2 regions of the Flavobacterium sp. HJ-32-4 genome follow, and region 2 is predicted to be linked to the other one. Evidence: riboswitches for the same ligand, from Rfam matches in the RefSeq annotation. Region 2 holds a riboswitch; the other holds the start of a gene.
What was found. Region 2 has a riboswitch for S-adenosylmethionine ahead of MKO97_RS09960 (PLP-dependent aspartate aminotransferase family protein). Riboswitches for the same ligand answer to the same signal wherever they lie in the genome.

Region 1: another riboswitch for S-adenosylmethionine. It lies ahead of MKO97_RS00545 (homocysteine S-methyltransferase family protein); the one in region 2 lies ahead of MKO97_RS09960 (PLP-dependent aspartate aminotransferase family protein).

Annotation. Positions count from the first base shown of each region.
Region 1 is NZ_CP092832.1:146,494-156,322, forward strand. It holds gene MKO97_RS00510 (bifunctional 3-deoxy-7-phosphoheptulonate synthase/chorismate mutase type II) at 1-615, opposite strand, end outside; gene MKO97_RS00515 (lipocalin family protein) at 808-1,227, opposite strand; gene gldA (gliding motility-associated ABC transporter ATP-binding subunit GldA) at 1,323-2,222, shown strand; gene MKO97_RS00525 (DUF1801 domain-containing protein) at 2,224-2,649, shown strand; gene metF (methylenetetrahydrofolate reductase [NAD(P)H]) at 2,653-3,606, opposite strand; gene MKO97_RS00535 (four helix bundle protein) at 3,639-3,998, opposite strand; gene metH (methionine synthase) at 4,103-6,817, opposite strand; gene MKO97_RS00545 (homocysteine S-methyltransferase family protein) at 6,821-7,816, opposite strand; SAM riboswitch class I at 7,922-8,028, opposite strand; gene metK (methionine adenosyltransferase) at 8,359-9,609, shown strand; gene MKO97_RS00555 (carboxypeptidase regulatory-like domain-containing protein) at 9,675-9,829, opposite strand, start outside.
Region 2 is NZ_CP092832.1:2,370,932-2,380,760, reverse strand. It holds gene MKO97_RS09980 (TIGR02757 family protein) at 1-109, shown strand, start outside; gene MKO97_RS15140 (SRPBCC domain-containing protein) at 160-1,125, opposite strand; gene MKO97_RS09965 (helix-turn-helix transcriptional regulator) at 1,122-1,445, opposite strand; SAM riboswitch class I at 1,638-1,744, shown strand; gene MKO97_RS09960 (PLP-dependent aspartate aminotransferase family protein) at 1,871-3,079, shown strand; gene MKO97_RS09955 (homoserine dehydrogenase) at 3,573-4,850, shown strand; gene mnmA (tRNA 2-thiouridine(34) synthase MnmA) at 5,024-6,208, opposite strand; gene MKO97_RS09945 (hypothetical protein) at 6,481-6,975, shown strand; gene MKO97_RS09940 (hypothetical protein) at 7,108-7,854, shown strand; gene MKO97_RS09935 (hypothetical protein) at 7,851-8,264, shown strand; gene MKO97_RS09930 (hypothetical protein) at 8,464-8,808, shown strand; gene MKO97_RS09925 (helix-turn-helix transcriptional regulator) at 8,905-9,225, shown strand; gene MKO97_RS09920 (SRPBCC domain-containing protein) at 9,225-9,689, shown strand; gene MKO97_RS09915 (DoxX family protein) at 9,695-9,829, shown strand, end outside.

The DNA.
Region 1 (9,829 bases), 1.3 Mb from region 2:
GGTAATGTGGGAAGGATCACCTATGAGGGGAAGATCCGGAAAACGGTTTTGCAATTCAATTGGAATCTGCCATTCGGGGCTATTTCGGTATTTGACCTTCTGGTAGGTGGAAAAACCGCGGTGCACGACGCCTAACTTACGGATACCCGCGTGATACAGGCGCTCGACACCGCCCAGCCAAAGGGCCAGATCGGGGTTTACCGGATTCTTTACAAGTACGATGCGGTCCGTATCCCGAAGCGCGTCGGCAATTTCCTGCACGGCGAAGGGGTTTACGGTGGTGCGGGCGCCAATCCACAACACATCGATATCGTGATCGAGTGCGAGTTTCACGTGGTGCGCGTTCGCCACTTCGGTTGCCATGAGTAATCCGGTTTCCTGTTTGGCTTTCTGCAGCCATTTCAGTCCGATTTGCCCTACTCCCTCAAAACCACCGGGCCGGGTGCGGGGTTTCCAGATACCGGCGCGGTAGATACTGACGTCGGATTCACGTAGTTCCTCCGCGATCTGCATGACCTGCGTTTCCGTTTCAGCGCTACACGGACCGGCGATCACCAAGGGGTGTTCCAATTTGAAAGCGTCAAGCCAATGGCGGAAGGTAGGATTGTTTTCCATCACAAAAAAAGAGTTGCAAACCGTTGGGATATATCCATAAAAAATCCCGATTTACACCGGGACTGATCATCTGAATTAACAATTAACCGTGCGGCGGCTATTTCCTTCGTCCATCTTCTTACTATATAAAGCCTTCGCACCACGCTAAGATACGAACTTTTACGAAGGCCGTCAAGCGGAAAACGGAAAAAGTCAGTTCGCGCGCTCGAGATAATAGAATATAATTGTGGAAGTACCATCAGCAGCCGGGATTTCCTCCCGAAGCCAGAGCTCGTTTGCGTTATAATTGTCGACGGTGAAGGTACCGTCGAGGTAGGCTGCCGGATCCAGGTCGAGTACCTGAATCGTCTTTCCCTGGCGGCTCCAGTGTCCGGACTCGGAGACGAACGGTTCGCAGTCACTGCCATAGAGCGTGGTGCCATAGGTTCCATCCGCGCCAAAAACATATAAATCGTTGGCAGAACTGCAGTCTTCGTTATAGGCCGCGTATGTACCATTGACCTTTTTCCCGGCCATATGCCAGGTTCCGATGATATTTGTGGCATCCACCCCTGCTTTTTCATCGGAACACGACACTGCTGCCAATGCCGCTAAAAATAATAATCGTCTCATTTCGTTTTGTTTCGGGGCGCTAAGATAATCATACTGACGAAAACCACCTATATTTCATACTTTTGCCCATACGGCTACGACCACAATAACCCACTATGTCTATTACGGTTCAAAATATCACCAAGCAGTACGGCGCCCAAAAAGCGCTGGACGATGTATCCTTCGAAGTGCGAAAAGGCGAGATTGTAGGTTTCCTCGGCCCGAATGGCGCGGGGAAGTCGACGTTGATGAAAATCCTCACGACGTATCTCGATGCCGACACGGGCACGGCGACCGTCAACGGTTTCGACGTGGTGTCGGAAGCCCGCAATGCCCAGCGTTCTGTAGGGTACCTTCCCGAGCACAACCCTCTTTACACCGAGCTTTATATCCGCGAGTACCTGGCGTTCAATGCCGATGTATACGGCGTGCCGAAGTCGCGTATTGAGGAAGTGATCGCGCTCACCGGCCTCACGCCGGAGCGTCATAAGAAAATCGGACAGCTGTCAAAAGGCTATCGCCAGCGGGTGGGTCTTGCGAACGCCTTGCTGCACGATCCGGAGGTGTTGATTTTGGATGAGCCGACTACCGGACTCGACCCGAACCAATTGGTTGAAATCCGGAATGTGATACGCAACGCCGGGAAGAATAAGACCGTATTCCTGTCGACCCACATCATGCAGGAAGTGGAAGCGATTTGCGACCGCATCCTGATCATCGACAAAGGGCGCATCGTAAAAGACATCCAACTCGACCAAAAAGAACCGCAGCCCGAACAGTTTATTACCGTTGAGTTTGACCAACCAGTGGCGGAAGAAGCATTGGCTACTCTACCCTACCTTACCTCGTATCGAAACGAGAGCGGCAACCAGTGGGAACTGGTGTTTTCAACAGAGGAAGACATGCGCACAGCCGTGTTTGATTTTGCAACGACACAGGGCGTTCGTACGCTGCAATTAAACCGTAAGGAGCGTGATCTGGAAACCGTCTTCCGCGAAGCCACAAAAAAGAAGTGATATGGCCGAAACGAAAACCAAACCTACCGAGATCAAGGTCGCTGATTTTTTGAATGCCCTTGACAATGAACAGAAAAAGCAGGATGCCTTTCGCCTGGTCGAGATCCTGAAAGAGATCACCGGATGTGAGCCTTACATGTGGGGCGGCAGCATCGTAGGGTTCGGCAACTACCACTATAAGTACGACTCGGGCCATGAGGGCGACGCACCGGTTTTGGCATTCTCACCGCGGAAGGCGGAGTTTTCGCTTTACATCTATGCGCAGGGTTCAGAAAGTGAGGCGCTACTGGACAAGCTTGGAAAGTTCAAGATGGGCAAGGCATGTATCTACATGAAAAAACTGGCCGACCTTGACGAAGCGGTACTCCGCAACATTGCGGTCAACACGGTGCGGTTTATCTCCGAAAAGTACGAACGCACCGCGTAATCCCTAAAAAATTTCCTTGGCAATCGCCTTGATGTTCTCCGCTTTTCCCATCGAATAGTAGTGTAAGACTGGAATGCCCGCCTGCACCAATTCACGGCTTTGGGCGATACACCATTCAATCCCCACCTGTTTTACCGCGGCATCGTCCTTTGCCTTCACAACCGCCATGATGAGGTCGTCGGGAAGGTCAACCTTGAAGCGGTGTGGAATCAGGTTCAATTGCTTCTTGGTCGCGATAGGCTTCAGTCCGGGAATAATCGGTACCGTAATACCCTCGGCGCGGCATTTATCTACAAACTCAAAGAATTTCTGGTTGTCGAAGAACATCTGCGTGATGATGTAATGCGCCCCATTGGCGATTTTTTGCTTCAGGAAGTAAATGTCGCTGTCCAGACTCGGTGCCTCCATATGTTTTTCAGGGTAGCCCGCGACGCCGATACAGAAATCGGTTTGGTGGGTGTTCTGGAGGTCTTCATCAAGGTAAACCCCTTTATTGAGGTTGTCGATCTGGCTTACCAATTCGGATGCATAGGCATGACCTTCGCGTTCGGGCCGGAAATAAATCTCACTTTTGATGGCATCTCCGCGCAGGGCGACGACATTCTCGATTCCCAAAAAGTCAATGTCGATGAGAAAGTTCTCGGTGTCTTCCTTCGTAAACCCACCACAGAGGATGTGCGGAATGGCGTCGACGTGGTATTTGTTCTGGATGGCCGCACAGATACCCACGGTTCCGGGCCGCTTTTTCACGATTTTCTTTTGAAGCAAACCACTGGGTAGTTCCTTGAACTCGTATTCTTCACGGTGGTAGGTGACATCGATAAAAGGCGGGTTGAATTCCATCAATGGGTCGATGCTGTCAAAAATTGACTGGATGTTCTGCCCTTTCAATGGCGGTAATATTTCAAAAGAGAAAAGGGTCTTTTCGGCGTTTTGGATATGTTCGGTGACTTTCATGGATTAGGTCGTTGGTATTGGGTCGTTGGACATTAGGAGATTTTGACGGCATAAAATCGTATTAGACCGTTCAGTAAACGTTTGCAACTTTGGATGGTTTCAAAAACGTGCTGGAAGTGACTTTCGTCGATATACCGTCTGTCAAAGGAAAGATAACAATGCGTCTCAAGTTCGAATAGTGAACCCCTGGCGATATGCCAGAACCGCAGTGCATCCCGCAGGCTTTGTCTGCCGCAGCCCTCGGCTATATTGGCGGGTACAGATACAGCCGCGCGCCGCATCTGGTCGCATAACCCGAAGGACTCTTCTTTCGGGAAGACCATTAAAAGGTCGTAAATTTCGTTAGTAAGTTGTCGTGCTGATTGCCAAGCCTCGAATTTGGTATAGTCCATTCGCGATTTTTGATGCAATATGGATAAACCCGACGACTCGATAGTACGGTTTTCCCGCACTTTTGTACCAATGTCCAGCCACCTTTTACCAACTACCTCCATACTTACGCGATATTAGGACCTAACCATCTCAAAGCCTGTTCCGTCGAAATTCCGCGTCGGTTGGCGTAATCGGCAACCTGGTCGTGTTTGATTTTGCCGAGTCCGAAATACTTACTTTGCGGATGGGCAAAGTAGTAACCGGAGACGGAAGACGCCGGCCACATCGCCATGCTTTCCGTCAGGCGGACGCCAATCCGGTTTTCCACATCGAGCAATTGCCAGATCGTGGGCTTTTCGAGATGGTCCGGACAGGCCGGATAACCTGGTGCAGGCCGGATGCCCTGATAGGCTTCCGAAATCAGGTCTTGGTTTGTAAGCGATTCATCGGCGGCGTATCCCCAGATTTCTTTGCGGACGCGCTCGTGCAGGTATTCGGCAAACGCTTCTGCGAGACGGTCTCCGAGGGCTTTTACGAGAATGGAGTTGTAATCATCATGGTCGGCTTCGAACTCTTTGGCCTTCTCATCAACGCCAAAGCCCGTCGTGACGCAAAAACAACCGATATAGTCCGGCGTGCCTTCCGGCGCAACGAAATCGGCCAACGCCAGGTTGGGCGCACCGGCCGTCTTACGGGATTGCTGCCGCAGGGTCAGAAAACGGGCGCTTTCGTTTCCGTCTGCATCCCAAATGGCAATATCGTCGTCGTTGACCTGGTTGGCCGGAAAGATGCCTATGATGCCTTTTGCCGACAACCATTGCTCGTCGAGTATTTTTTGGAGCATGACTTTCGCATCCACAAAAAGCGCGGTAGCCTGCTCGCCCACAACCTCATCCGTTAAGATTGCCGGGTATTTCCCATACAATTCCCACGACTGGAAAAACGGCGTCCAGTCGATATAAGCGACCAGGTCCGACAAGGCTACTTCGATTTCCTTCACGCCGATGAAATTCGGGCGTACAGGGGCGAAATCGAGCGCTAACTTGTTTTTCCGGGCTTCCTCCAACGTCAGGAATTCCTTTTCCCGGCCGCGGCTCAGGTAGCCTTCCCGCAATTGGTCGTATTCGGTTCGCAGCGAGGCTACATAGGCTTCTTTGGTATCGGGTTGCAGCAAACTACTGGCGACCGTCACGGCGCGCGAAGCGTCGTTTACGTGCACGACCGCTCCACCGTACTCGGGTGCGATCTTCACGGCGGTGTGGGCACGCGAGGTGGTCGCGCCCCCTATCATGACCGGAATTTTAATGTTGAGGCGATCGAGTTCCCTGGCGAGGTACACCATCTCGTCGAGTGAAGGCGTGATGAGTCCGGACAACCCGATCACGTCAACACTTTCTCTCACTGCCGTCTCAATGATTTTTTCAGGCGGCACCATAACCCCCAAATCAATGATTTCGAAGTTATTACATGCTAAAACAACCGATACGATATTTTTACCGATATCGTGCACGTCGCCTTTCACGGTTGCCATCAGGATCCGTCCGGCGCCCCTTGTTTCTTCCGTGCCGGTTTTCTGGGCTTCTATAAACGGTAACAGATAGGCTACGGCCTTCTTCATCACCCGGGCCGATTTCACGACCTGGGGCAGAAACATCTTCCCGCTTCCGAAAAGGTCGCCCACCACATTCATGCCGTCCATCAGGTGCTGTTCGATCACTTCGATGGGTTTGGCGACCGAAAGCCGGGCTTCTTCGACATCAATTTCGATGAACTCATCAATACCCTTCACGAGCGAATGCGTGAGCCGTTCGCGTACCGTGCCGTTGCGCCATTCCTGGGTTTGTTTTTCGACTTGGGCGTTGTTTCCCCTTACCGTTTCGGCGTAGGCCAGCAGTCGTTCGGTAGCATCGTCACGACGGTCCAGCAGCACGTCTTCCACATACTCCAGCAGTTCTTTGTCGATTTCGTCATAGATTTCCAACATCTCCGGATTTACGATACCCATGGTCATGCCGTGGCGAATCGCGTGGTAGAGGAAGGCTGAGTGCATCGCTTCCCGCACACGGTCATTGCCGCGGAAGGAAAAGGATACGTTACTGACCCCGCCACTCACATGGGCGTAGGGCAGGTTCTTCCGTATCCATTGGGTGGCGCGGAAGAAGTCGAGGGCGTTGCGGCGGTGTTCGTCCATACCCGTCGCCACAGGGAAGATATTGGGGTCGAAGATGATATCTTCCGGCGGAAAACCAACGGTTCCGACCAAAAGGTCATACGATCGTTTGCAGATTTCGATGCGTCGTTCGAAGGTGTCGGCCTGGCCCGCTTCGTCGAAGGCCATCACGATCACCGCGGCGCCATATCGACGGATTTTGCGGGCGTGGTCGAGGAAAGCCGCTTCGCCTTCCTTCAGTGAAATCGAATTGACGACCCCTTTTCCCTGGATGACTTTCAGTCCGGCTTCGATGATTTCCCATTTCGAGCTGTCGATCATGACCGGCACCCGTGCGATATCCGGCTCGGCCGCAATCAGGTTAAGGAAACGGGTCATGGCCTGCACGCCATCGAGCATCCCCTCGTCCATATTGACATCAATGATCTGCGCGCCACCTTCTACCTGGGCCCGTGCGATGTCGAGTGCTTCCTCATAGTTCTCTTCCCGGATAAGACGCAGAAACTTACGGGATCCGGTGACATTGGTGCGTTCGCCTACGTTGACGAAGTTCGTTTCCGGCGTAACGATCAGCGGCTCGAGGCCGGATAGCGTCAGGTAACGCGGAAGCGCAGTAGTGGCACTGTCGGTGAAGTCGGAGGCGTTCGTAGGGCTGTAGGGCGTGTTCATGGCTTATATCGTTACGGCTTCGGGACGTTTTCTGGGTTCAAATTCAGCAGCCACCGAGGCAATCAGGCGAATGTGTTCGGGCGTCGTGCCGCAACAGCCGCCTATTATATTGACAAGATTTTCATTTAGGTATTCCCGAATCAATGCCTGCATTTCCTCAGGTGTCTGGTCATACTGCCCGAAAGCATTGGGCAATCCGGCGTTCGGATGCGCGGAAATGTTCAGTGACGTCCGGAGTCCGAGTCGCTTCAGGTACGGCTTGAGTTGGTCGGCTCCCAAAGCACAATTGAATCCGACGCTGAGCAGCGGAATATGTGAGATAGAGATGAGGAACGCTTCGACCGTCTGGCCTGAGAGCGTGCGACCCGACGCATCGGTGATGGTACCCGACACCATAACCGGAATATCGAGGTGACGCGCTTCCTTCACTTCTTCGATGGCGAAAAGAGCGGCTTTGGCGTTTAGGGTATCGAAAATCGTCTCAACGAGAAGCAGATCAACACCACCGTCGATAAGGGCTTCGACCTGTTCTTTGTAGGCGATGCGGAGTTCATCGAAGGTGACCGCGCGGAATCCGGGATCGTTGACATCGGGCGACATGCTTGCGGTGCGGTTGGTCGGACCTATCGATCCGGCAACAAAACGCGGCCGATCGGTGAACTCATCGGCCACGGCGCGTGCGATTCGGGCTGATTCATAGTTCAGTTCACACACGAGGCTTTCCAGATGGTAGTCGGCCATTCCGATGGTCGTGCCCGAAAACGTATTGGTTTCCACAATATCGGCGCCGGCCTCGAAATACGCCCGGTGCACCGATTTCACTGCTTCGGGTTGGGTGATCGAGAGCAAATCGTTGTTGCCTTTAAGGGGATGCGGGAAATCACGGAACCGCTCACCGCGAAAATCCGCCTCTTCGAATCGGTGGCGTTGCAACATCGTCCCCATGGCCCCGTCTAAGACGAGGATGCGTTTTTCTAATTCTTTTCGGATATCAGCCATCTTTCAATCAATAGTACCAATGAAATGTCCAGCACCACCGCGTCCCGTGTTTCGGGCGGGGCGTTCTGCTTGTAAAGGTTATCATGAAAGAGAGGGAATAATCCCGGGTTATCTTTCCCCATCAACGATTAGGGTAGAATGCAGCACCTTCTGCGGGAGCAGGGTTGCTAAGGCGTCACCGGGTCTAGTCCCTCGGCCTTTCGTGATAACAAACACTAAATATATGAACGCTGCAAAGGTCGGCAATGGGTTTGGATTTCGCAAACAAATCGTCGCAAACGATTGAGAAAGTAGACGGTGGTCAGTAGCCAGTAGTCTGTAGGGGTCGACCCGACCACAGACTACCAACCACTGACTACCAACTACTGACAACTGACTACTAACAACTTTTGCACTTCCGAACTTTTCCCCTATCTTTGCAACCGAAAATCCCGGGAGGAAAAATTTGCCTGATTGCAACCTCGCTAAAAAATGCTAAAGCAGTGATCCTCTTTAGCCCCGCGACGTCTTCACGAATCTCCTCCCGCCATAAAAAAATAACTATGGCCTATCTTTTTACGTCGGAATCTGTCAGTGAAGGACATCCCGACAAAGTTGCCGACCAGATTTCGGACGCGCTCATCGATCATTTCCTCGCCTTCGACCCCGAGTCGAAAGTAGCCTGCGAAACGCTTGTCACCACCGGACAGGTCATCCTGGCGGGCGAAGTGAAATCGAACACTTACCTTGACGTACAACAAATCGCACGTGATGTCATCCGTAAGATCGGATACACGAAAAGCGAATATATGTTCGAAGCCAACTCGTGTGGCATCCTGTCGGCCATCCACGAACAATCGGCGGATATCAACCAGGGCGTTGACCGTGCCAATAAAGAAGAGCAAGGCGCCGGCGACCAGGGCATGATGTTCGGATACGCCACCAATGAAACGGCCGACTATATGCCATTGGCGCTCAACCTATCGCACAAGTTGCTGCAGGAATTGGCAGAACTGCGTCGCGAGAACAAAGAGATTACCTACCTCCGCCCGGACGCCAAGTCACAGGTAACATTAGAATACGACGACAACAACAAACCGGTACGGATCGACGCGATCGTGATCTCTACCCAACACGACGACTTCGACCAGGAAGCCGCGATGTTGGCCAAGATCAAAAAAGATATTATCGAAATCCTCATTCCGCGCATCATCGCGAAGAATCCGGAATACGCACACTTGTTTAACGACGCCATCCACTACCACATCAATCCTACAGGGAAATTTGTGATTGGCGGGCCTCACGGCGATACCGGACTCACGGGCCGTAAGATCATCGTGGATACCTACGGTGGAAAAGGCGCACACGGAGGCGGGGCTTTCTCAGGAAAAGATCCGTCGAAAGTAGACCGTTCCGCTGCCTACGCTACCCGTCACATCGCGAAAAACCTCGTGGCTGCCGGTATAGCAGATGAAATCCTCGTGCAGGTTTCCTACGCAATCGGCGTAGCCAAACCGATGGGTATTTATATTAACACATACGGAACGGCAAAAGTCGGACTGAGTGACGGTGAAATCGCGAAGAAAGTAGAAGCGCTGTTTGATATGCGCCCGTACTTCATCGAGCAACGCCTGAAGCTGCGTAACCCGATTTATTCAGAAACGGCGGCATACGGTCACATGGGCCGCACACCGGAAACCGTCACTAAGAAATTCCGTTCGCCCGATGGTTCTGAGAAAGCCGTAACAGTCGAACTGTTTACATGGGAAAAACTCGACTATGTTGACGCTGTGAAAAGCGCTTTCGGACTCTAACAATTCCATCCCTACATAGAAAAAGCCCGTCATTTGAACGGGCTTTTTTATGTTTGGGCAGTTCCTTACAAATTGTACTTCATCGAGAAGATCAGGTAACGCGGCTGGACCCGGTATTGTTGGGTGCTTGTAATGAATTGGGAAAAACTGTCACTGTTGAGTGTCGTCGTATTCAAAAGGTTGGTGGCCGAGAATTTATACTCCCACTTGCTGTCTTTCT
Region 2 (9,829 bases):
CGCTAAAGCGCTGTTCGAACTCGACCAGAACCTGCGTCGACTCGATCCACGCGATCCGGTTAAATATGACTTCGCACTTTTTGGATTGGGTGCATTTGAGAAGTTCTGATGAAGCCAAAAAAAACCCGACGCAAGGCCGGGTTCATGTCATTTAAAATACTAAGACGTCCTGAAATTGACCATCCAGTTGATGCCAAACCGGTCGGTGAACGATCCGAAATAAGCACCCCAGAACATATCCTGCAATGGCATTGTGATGTTACCGCCGACTGACAACTCGTTGAACAGGCGTTCGGCTTCTTCCTTCGAATCAGGCTCGAGGCTAATGTGCATGTTATTGCCCGTTGCAACGGTGAACCCCATTTCTTCGGGCGCATCGGTCGCCATCAGTACATGCCCACCCAGGATAGGTAATTCGACGTGCAGCACCAGGTTTTTCAGACTTTCGCTCATAGGTGGCTGGTCGGGTGCCTGTGGAGCCTGGGCGAAACGCTGTATGCCGCCGCCGCTGAACTCAGAACGGAACACTGAACGGTAAAACAGGAAGGCTTCTTCCGTGTTGCCCGGAAAGTTAAGGTAGGTTGTCACACGCGCTTGATTGTCAGTGCGAAGCTCGTTACGAAGACGTCCGCGCGCTTCGATATACTGGTCGAGATTCTCCAATGCCATCGTGTATCCTTCTTTGAAGCCCATGCTGATAACGGCTTCGAGATCGGTTAGTGAGGCATAGGATATAAGCACTTCAACCACTGTATGTTGGTCCGCCTCGCGGAAGGTATTGCGCCAGTTCGACTGCGGAAACTCCGGATTGAGCTTACCGTTTTCGTCAGTGAACCCATCTGCCGCTGTGTAGAACTCCTTTGGCTGGACATCGCCATAATCAGCGCGGCAGTAATGACGGTCGCCGTCGGGTCCGACCATGCAGTAGAACCAGTGTCCACCCGCCCGGAAGTCCATTGATAGGGTTTCGGCTTTGTACGGCTTTGGTGCTAGCCATTGGTCGAGGATTTCCGGGTTGGTCCAGGCTTCCCAGACGAGGTCGCGGTTGGCGGCAAATTCGCGTGTGACACGGATAGTTTTGTCGTTTTTGTCGACGGTGAAGTCGAATTGCAAGTGGGCATTCATGGTTTTTCGTTTTTTTTCATATTAGACAATATCGTATCGAGTGCGTCGAAACGCTGTTTCCACAGATCTCGGAACTGGGCGAGCCATTGGTCGACTTCGGCCATTTTATCCGCTTCGAGGCTGTAGTGGATCTCACGCCCTTTCTCTTCCGGACGCACGAGTCCGCATTCCGACAAAATCTTCAAATGCTTGGACACGGCCTGGCGTGTAGAGTGGAAATGTTCGGCGAGGGCATTGGGTGTCATCGACTGGGTAGCGATCAACACCAGAATGGCCCTGCGGGTTGGGTCGGCGATGGCCTGGAAAACGTCTCTTCTCATTATGCAATCATTTGGTTGCAAATATATATGCAACCGTACAGTTGCGCAAATAAATGATGTAGTTTAACGTGATAACAGGAAATTACTTCGATCAAAATAACTCACTATCAAACACTTAAAAAATAATTTCTTTTTTTGTTTGGAAATTCAAAACTTTCCGGAATACCTTTGCGGAACGTTCTTACCCACACATCCTTATCCAGAAAGACCGAGGGACTTGACCCAATGACGTCTTGGCAACCTGCTGAAAAGTAAGGTGCCACATTCAACCCTGCGCTTAGCGCGGGGACAGATAAGCTTAGAATAAGTAGTTATTTTATCTCTTGATACACTGCTCTTCTGAACTTATCGGAAGAGCATTTTTTTTGCCCTTTCGGTATTCCGGATTTGGATATTTCACCTGTAATCCAAATATCCCTTATACCATGAAAGAGCACACCCGCATTCTACACGCCATTCCTGTTGATCCGCTTACCGGTTCGGTTTCGGTCCCGATTTACCAGACTTCCACGTTTGTGCAGGATGCACCCGGCCAACACAAAGGTTTTGACTATGCCCGCAGCAACAATCCGACACGGAAAGTACTGGAAGACCTCATTGCGCAACTTGAGCACGGCGCCCGTGGCTACGCGTTTGCCAGTGGCCTTGCCGCCATCGATGCAGTGGTCAAACTGCTCAAGTCGGGCGACGAGATCGTAGCGGTCGACGACATCTACGGCGGGGCGTTCCGTTTGTTTACCCACGTGTATGAGAAGTTCGGCATCACCGTGCGCTATGTGGATGCGACCAACCCGGCCAACGTGGCGGCGGCTATTTCCGATAAAACGGCGCTGATCTGGCTGGAATCGCCGACCAACCCAACCTTGAAGATTGCCGATATCCGGGCGATTGCGCGTATCGCGAAGGCACATGGCGTGTTGCTATGTGTCGACAACACCTTTGCGTCTCCGGCTTCGCAACAGCCAATCGCATTGGGCGCCGACCTGGTGGTGCACAGCGCGACGAAGTACCTGTCGGGCCACAGCGACCTCATCGCCGGACTGGTAGTAACGGCGACGGAAGAACTCGGTGACCGGATCAAATTCATACAGAACGCATCGGGTGCGATACTCGGGCCGTTTGACAGCTGGCTGGTGATCCGCGGAATTGAGACGTTGTCGCTACGTATCCGCCAACATGCGGAGAACGCGCTGAAGATCGCAACCTTCCTAGAAAGTGAAGAGTTGGTGAAGAATGTCTACTACCCCGGACTTCCCTCCCACCCAAACCACGAGGTCGCCCGAGGCCAACAACGGTATTTCGGCGGGGTGATCTCGTTTGACCTTACCGTAGACGACAAAGAACTTGCCTCACGGATTGTATCGACTACCCACCTTTTCAAACTGGCCGAAAGCCTGGGCGGCGTGAAAAGCCTGTGTTGCCTGCCGTGCGAAATGACCCATAAATCGATTCCGGTAGAGAAGCGCTACCAGGCCGGTGTGACGGACAGTTTGATCCGCCTGTCGGTTGGACTGGAAGATGCCGAGGATTTGATTGATGATTTGAAGCAGGCGTTTGAAGGAGCGAGAAGCGAGAAGCAAGGCGCGAGTAGCAAGGAGCAAGTAGCAACTCACCACTCCTACTCTGAACTATGAACTCTCAACCCTACCTCAAACTTCTAATATTTAACAATTCATACGGCTTTCCCGTAATCAAATCCCTGTAGGATTTCGTAAGGGACGCATCCGCCCCTCCCCTACTCTAAAATACAGATTCCCGCGGACATAGCGGTACGGGAAAACCGTAGAAATTGTTAAAAGGAAGGAGAGGCGAGCAAGGAGCAAGTATCAACTCACAGCTCCTACTCTCAACTATGAACTATGAACTCGAACTTCTAACATTTTTAACAATTTGTACGGCTTTCCCGTAACCAAATCCCTGTAGGATTTCGTAAGGGACGCATCCGCCCCTCCCCTAATCCAAAATACAGATTCCCGCGGACATAGCGGTATGGGAAAACCGTAGAAATTGTTAAAAGGAAGGAGCCGGCTAGCAAGGAGCAAGTATCAAGGAGCAAGTATCAACTCACAGCTCCTACTCACAACTATGAACTATGAACTCTCAACTATAAACTATAAACTCCACACTATGAGCGTACTTCCCGCCCCACGTAAACACCTTACCATCGGATTATTCGGCTTCGGCTGTGTCGGCTATGGCCTGTATGACGTCTTGCAAAAAACGCCCGGGTTTCCGGCACATATCAAAAAAGTCTGTGTACGCGATCCGCACAAGGCGCGTCCGATTGACGCATCGTTTTTTACGTATAACGCCAGGGAACTGCTGGACGACCCTGAGATCAACGTGATTGTCGAACTGATCGACGACGCCGAAGCTGCCTACCCGATCATTACCCGCGCGCTGCGCAACGGGAAGGCGGTGGTGTCGGCGAACAAAAAAGTGCTGGCGACACACTTCGCGGAATTCCATGCGTTGCAACAGGAAGTCGGGGTGCCACTGCTATATGAGGCCGCGGCCTGCGCGAGTATGCCGATTATCCGGAACCTGGAAGAGTATTACAACAACGACCTGCTGGAATCGATACAGGGTATCGTGAACGGCTCGACGAATTACATCCTGACGAAGACGGCCACCGAGGGCGTGTCGTATGCCGAGGCCTTGCGCGAAGCACAGGCGAAGGGCTATGCTGAAAGCGACCCGACGCTGGACACCGGTGGTTTCGACGCTAAATATAAACTGTTGCTGTTGCTGGCGCATGCGTTCGGACATGTGGCGGCGCCGGACGACATCCTGACGTTGGGTATAGACGGACTCGGCGCGCTGGAACTCAACTATGCCCGGGAAAAAGGCCTTAAGATCAAACTGGTAGCCGAGGCGTTCCGGCGGGCGGATGGGCGAATTGCGGCCTACGTGACACCGCGGTTTGTGGCGTCGCACGAGCGTTTGCATGGTGTAGACGATGTGTTTAACGGTGTGGTGACCCGCACGCGCTTTGCCGATGAGCAGTTTTTTGTGGGACGCGGCGCAGGTGCGCATCCGACAGCTTCAGCCGTGATCAGCGACATTTCGGCACTGAGCTACGATTACCGCTATGAATACCGTAAGATACAACAGGATGGCGTAACGGCGTTATCGGATGACTTTGAAGTGACGATTCTGCTCCGCTACCGACAGGACGATGCCATGGCGCTGCGCCGTTACTTCCGGTCGGTGACGGAAACCTACGGCAATGCCGACGAAGGCTATACGATCGGGACGCTGTCGTTTGAACGGTTGCGGTTGCTGTCGGAGGATCCGTTGCCGAAATCGATCGTGTTGTTTGGCGTGGATGCAGAAACGGAAGCGCTCGCCGTGGAGACTACCGAAACGACCTCGGAACACTCGGTGCCTGCGTTTGTCATATAGGGCTTTGACAGGACTAACGCCCGGGCGGAGAAGGTTGCGCCAGGGATAGCAGCGACAGCCTTTGTGCCCCCCTGCTTTTCGGGGCAACAAAGCTATAGCGGATAGCCCGCTGGCGGAGGCAACGTCGGGGTTAGTCGAGACGTACATCGCCGGGGCGCCCTACCCTAATCTATTCAGGAAATCACGCCCGATCCGAGTAGTTCCTCGCCGTCGTACCACGCGACGAATTGCCCTTCGGTGATGGCCGATTGCGGGGTTTCGAAGGCGACGTAGAGGCCGTTGTCGAACTGGTGGAGCGTGGCTTTTTGCAGCGGCTGGCGGTAGCGGATGCGGGCCATGACCTCGCGTGTCTCGCCGTCGCGGAGGCGGAGGTCTTCGCGGATCCAGTGGACTTCCGGGCCTTGTACGAAAAGGGCCGATTTGTAGAGTCCGGGGTGGTCGTGCCCCATGCCCGTATAAATCGTATTGGTCTCGACGTCGGTGCCGATGACGAACAGTGGTTCGGGCGTGCCGCCTACGTTGAGGCCTTTGCGTTGCCCGATCGTGAAGTAGTGCGCGCCTTGGTGTTTGCCGACGACTTTTCCGTGTCCGTCAAGCGGGACATCGGCAGCGGCCAGCGCAAGCCGTTCTTTGGGCGACGTGGCATGGTCGAGGTGGCGGTCGAAAATACCGTCGTGGGCGTCGACCTGCACGATGACGCCTTCTTTGGGCTGCAGTTTTTGTTGCAGGAATTCGGGCAGGCGCACTTTTCCGATGAAGCAGAGTCCTTGTGAGTCTTTTTTCTCAGCCGTCACTAAATCATTCTCCGACGCGATGCGCCGCACTTCGGGTTTGGTGAGTTCGCCTATAGGGAACAGTGCTTTTGCCAGTTGTTCCTGTGAGAGTTGGCAAAGGAAATACGACTGGTCTTTATTGTTATCGACGCCCGACAGCAGTTGGTAGACCGGCTTGCCATCGACAATGGTTTCGGCTTTGCGGCAATAGTGGCCGGTGGCGACGTAATCAGCTCCGAGTTCGAGGGCGATCTTGAGGAAGACGTCAAACTTGATCTCGCGGTTGCAGAGTACGTCGGGATTGGGCGTGCGGCCTTTTTCGTATTCGTTGAACATATAGTCGACGATACGTTCTTTGTATTGCTCGCTGAGATCGATGGTCTGGAAAGGGATGCCGAGTTTTTCGGCGACGAGGAGTGCGTCGTTGCTGTCTTCGAGCCACGGGCATTCGTCGGATATGGTGACGGTGTCGTCGTGCCAGTTCTTCATGAACAGCCCGATGACTTCGTATCCTTGTTGCTGGAGCAGGTAGGCGGCGACAGAGGAGTCGACTCCGCCTGAGAGCCCTACGACTACGCGTTTCATGGAGTTGAAATTTTCTGCAAAGATACGACAGTTTGGAGTTTTGAGGGTTGGGTTTTGAGGGTTGAGTTGGGATAGGGAGTTGAGGGTTGAGGGTTCAGGGTTGGGGTAGTCGACCGGTAACTGTCAACTAAGAACTATAAACTTTGAACTATAAACTATCAACTCGTTCATCCTTCATTGTTCTTCTTATTTTTGTCGCGACAGGCACCGCTTCAACACGGGATGGCCCCGGGTCAATGTCGTTGCCCTTGGCATATAACCGGTGGGCTAACTTGAAAAAACGTGAAGAAATGCAATCGAATTTATCTTACCGGGCCTACGTATATGCCGGCATGGCGGTGGTGATGCTTTTTTCGCCCATTTACCTGTTTTTTAACCGGGTAGAAGCATTCGGAAACGACTATGATTTCAAGTTCCTTTTAGTGGGTTCCCCGATGTTATTAGTTTCTGTCCGGCTGTTACTGGGAACGTGGCGAAGGTTGATAAAGGTGACGCTTTCAAACGGGGATATTACTGTTGCGAACATAGCCGATGTCGTGACAAAAATAAGTCTCAGCGAACTGGATGGTTTCGAAACCACATTTGAAACGTCTAGAGGCGGGCGCTACGAAGTACTCTACTTGATGAAAGGCAAAAAGAGTGTGGTACATCTTTCTCAGTTTCATTTGGCGAACTATGTCGAAATCAAGAAGTTCATTACGCCTAAATTAAAGGACCTCGGATACGGCAAATTCAGTCTCTTTGGCAGCTTGAAAAGATATAGATAGGCAATTTTCAACAACAACGTAGCCTACGCCATTGTTCGCAGCCGTTGCGGCGCCTTTTTGTTTTTTGTATTTTCACTCCTGAAGATACGGCAACCCGTTAAACGGACGGTTCGCGAGCTTGGCTTATACCCTATGAAAAATAGAAAAATGATAGTGGCATTACTATTCGGATTGTTCATCATCGTGGTGGGTTCCATTACGATTTACAAGAAAAGTGACGAGTACCAACGGACACAAGTTCCGACCCCTACAACGGTTAACAAAACAGTTCCGGACGCACCCATCGGTTTTGGGTATAAGTGTATGTGGTTGGCCGTGAAGACAGGCGACAAAACCCGACTTGCCGCGATGTTACAACTCAGGAACGTGTCGGATTGCAACTGGCAGGTGGGGATTGCCCGCGCGTATGAGGGCGCCGTATTCGTTACACCACCCCTTGATGGTTGGACATTGGCCTGCGGTTGGGGACTTCCGCACGGTGACAGCAAAGAGGGGATCGACGAGGTCAAAACCCTACTCGAAACATTGAGCCGGACGTTTGGCGACGCACAGTTTTTCTGTACGCATCGTGTGACCGAGTACCATTGCTGGATGAAGGCCACGGGCGGGCACATCGACCGGGTGTATAGCTATTTAGGGGAAACCGGTGAGAACATCGCAGTCGAAGGGCAACCGACCGAATTCGAGCAGACATTGCATCTTGCCAATACGTTATCGGACGAAGCGAAAGACGAACACTATTTCGATCGCGAAGATGTCGTGTGGCCCGACGAGGAACTCGTTATGCAGGTCGCAGGGCATTGGAGTGTTGACCCGTCAAAACTGGACGCCCGAACTGACATCGCGCTTGGTTTGGGACTATTGGGGGAACGAAAATGAAGGGGTATGCAGGCATACTGACAATACTACTCGGCCTTCTCTGCCTCAGCCTGGCTCCGATGCCCCTAAAAGCACTTCCACAAAGATTTGAGGAGATTATTATCGGAAACTGGCAGTCTGATAGGGTACTGCAGATGAGTGCGGAACTGGCCTTCCGCAAAAATGCTACAGGTACGTTAAAGTGGTCTAATGGCTCGGAAGATGACTTTACCTATCGATTGAACGACAGTGTCCTAAAAATTGTATGGGATACCCGCTCTACGAAACACCTAATTTCTAAACTTACACCCCGCACTTTAAAGCTCAAACTAAATTCCCGCAAAAAAATAAAAAGGGATAAAACCGGAAAGAAGTTTGTTTCCGCCAACATTGAATTTGTAGAACTGGTGACGTTTACGAAAAAGCAGTAGTCAAAGATTCGGATTTCCATTTTCTTGTTACGTTAGTCATGCGGGGCTACATCGGTAGGTTCCGCTCAAACATGAAATACCTATCCTACCTTTTTGCCGTGTTCCTCACACTTTCCTGTAAAAGAGACCGACAGCATGCACCTGACAACAAAAAGAGCCAACCTTTACGTATTACCGCGACCAAAACACCAGTTGGAGATTGTATTCCGGACACGGTAAATATAGGCCAGCACTACAACGGTCGGATTCTTTACAGCGCATTCTTGATACCATAATAACCTCTTTCGATGACGACCACCATCCCTACATCAAAGTGGTCGTGACGGTTTCAGGCCAAAGTAAGATCGGCTTCGAGACCCTCAAAACAATCGCGAAGGACACTTTTGGAGCGATCAACCACCGCGAAATACCTTTCTATTCCATTTCCTTTACGAAGGCGGGATCGCGGTACCTTCATGGCTATATCATCGACCAGGTATTCCTTAAAGCAAACGCGAAGCCCGAAGACAGCTTGGTTCGAATGATTGAAAAGGGTATCAGTTAGTGATAAGTTGCTCGTAAAAGGCTAACAATCGCTTTTTTAAAATTTATTTGCGTAGTCAAATAACTACATTTATATTTGTAGTCAAATAACTTCATAATGGAACTACGACGAGACGTTTTTCAAGCGATAGCCGATCCAACAAGACGGTCTATTTTGCTCTTACTGACTTCACAATCGTTGACGGCGGGGACGATCGCCTCAAATTTTGATACGGCACGCCCTACCGTTTCGAAGCATCTACAAATTCTAACGGAGTGTGAACTTTTAAAACAGGAACAAAAAGGGAGAGAGATTTATTATCATTTCAACCCTGAAAAAATGAAGGTGATAGCGGACTATATCGAGCCATTCCGGAAAATGTGGGAGGATAGGTTTACGAAATTAGAAATTCTTATGAAATCTCAACCTGAAATCTGATGGAACAAAAAACGAAAATAGACGCCGAGGAGGGCAAGCAAGACCTAATTATCACGAGAGAATTTGACTTACCGGTTGAATTGGTTTTCAAAGCCTACACAGAGGCAAAACTGATAGAACAATGGATGGGTACAAAAGTGATAAAACTTGAAAACGGACGCCACGGAAGTTATGAGTTTGAAACCTCTTACAATGGCCAAGTGGTATTCAAAGCGCATGGTACGCTTCACGAAGTGTTACCAAATCGAAAAATTACGAGAACGTTCGAAATTGAAAACCTTCCAATCGGTGCCCAAATTGAGTTTCTGGAATTTGAGAAACTTACTGACCACAGATCGAAGCTCACAATTCAAATAATTTACAAATCAGAGAAGCACAGAGCGGAACAACTGAAACTACCTTTTGCCAATGGACTCAATTCGGCGCACAACAAATTGCAGGAAATTTTTAAAAATGAACTATAAGTAACATGGGAAATCAAAAATCAAAAAAAAACGCCTTCTGGATCGTGACAGTTTTATTGTGTTTTGGAATGACCGCGGGCGGTATCGCCCAACTAATCAAAGCTAAACCAAACGTTGACGGAATGCTGAGCCTGGGTTAT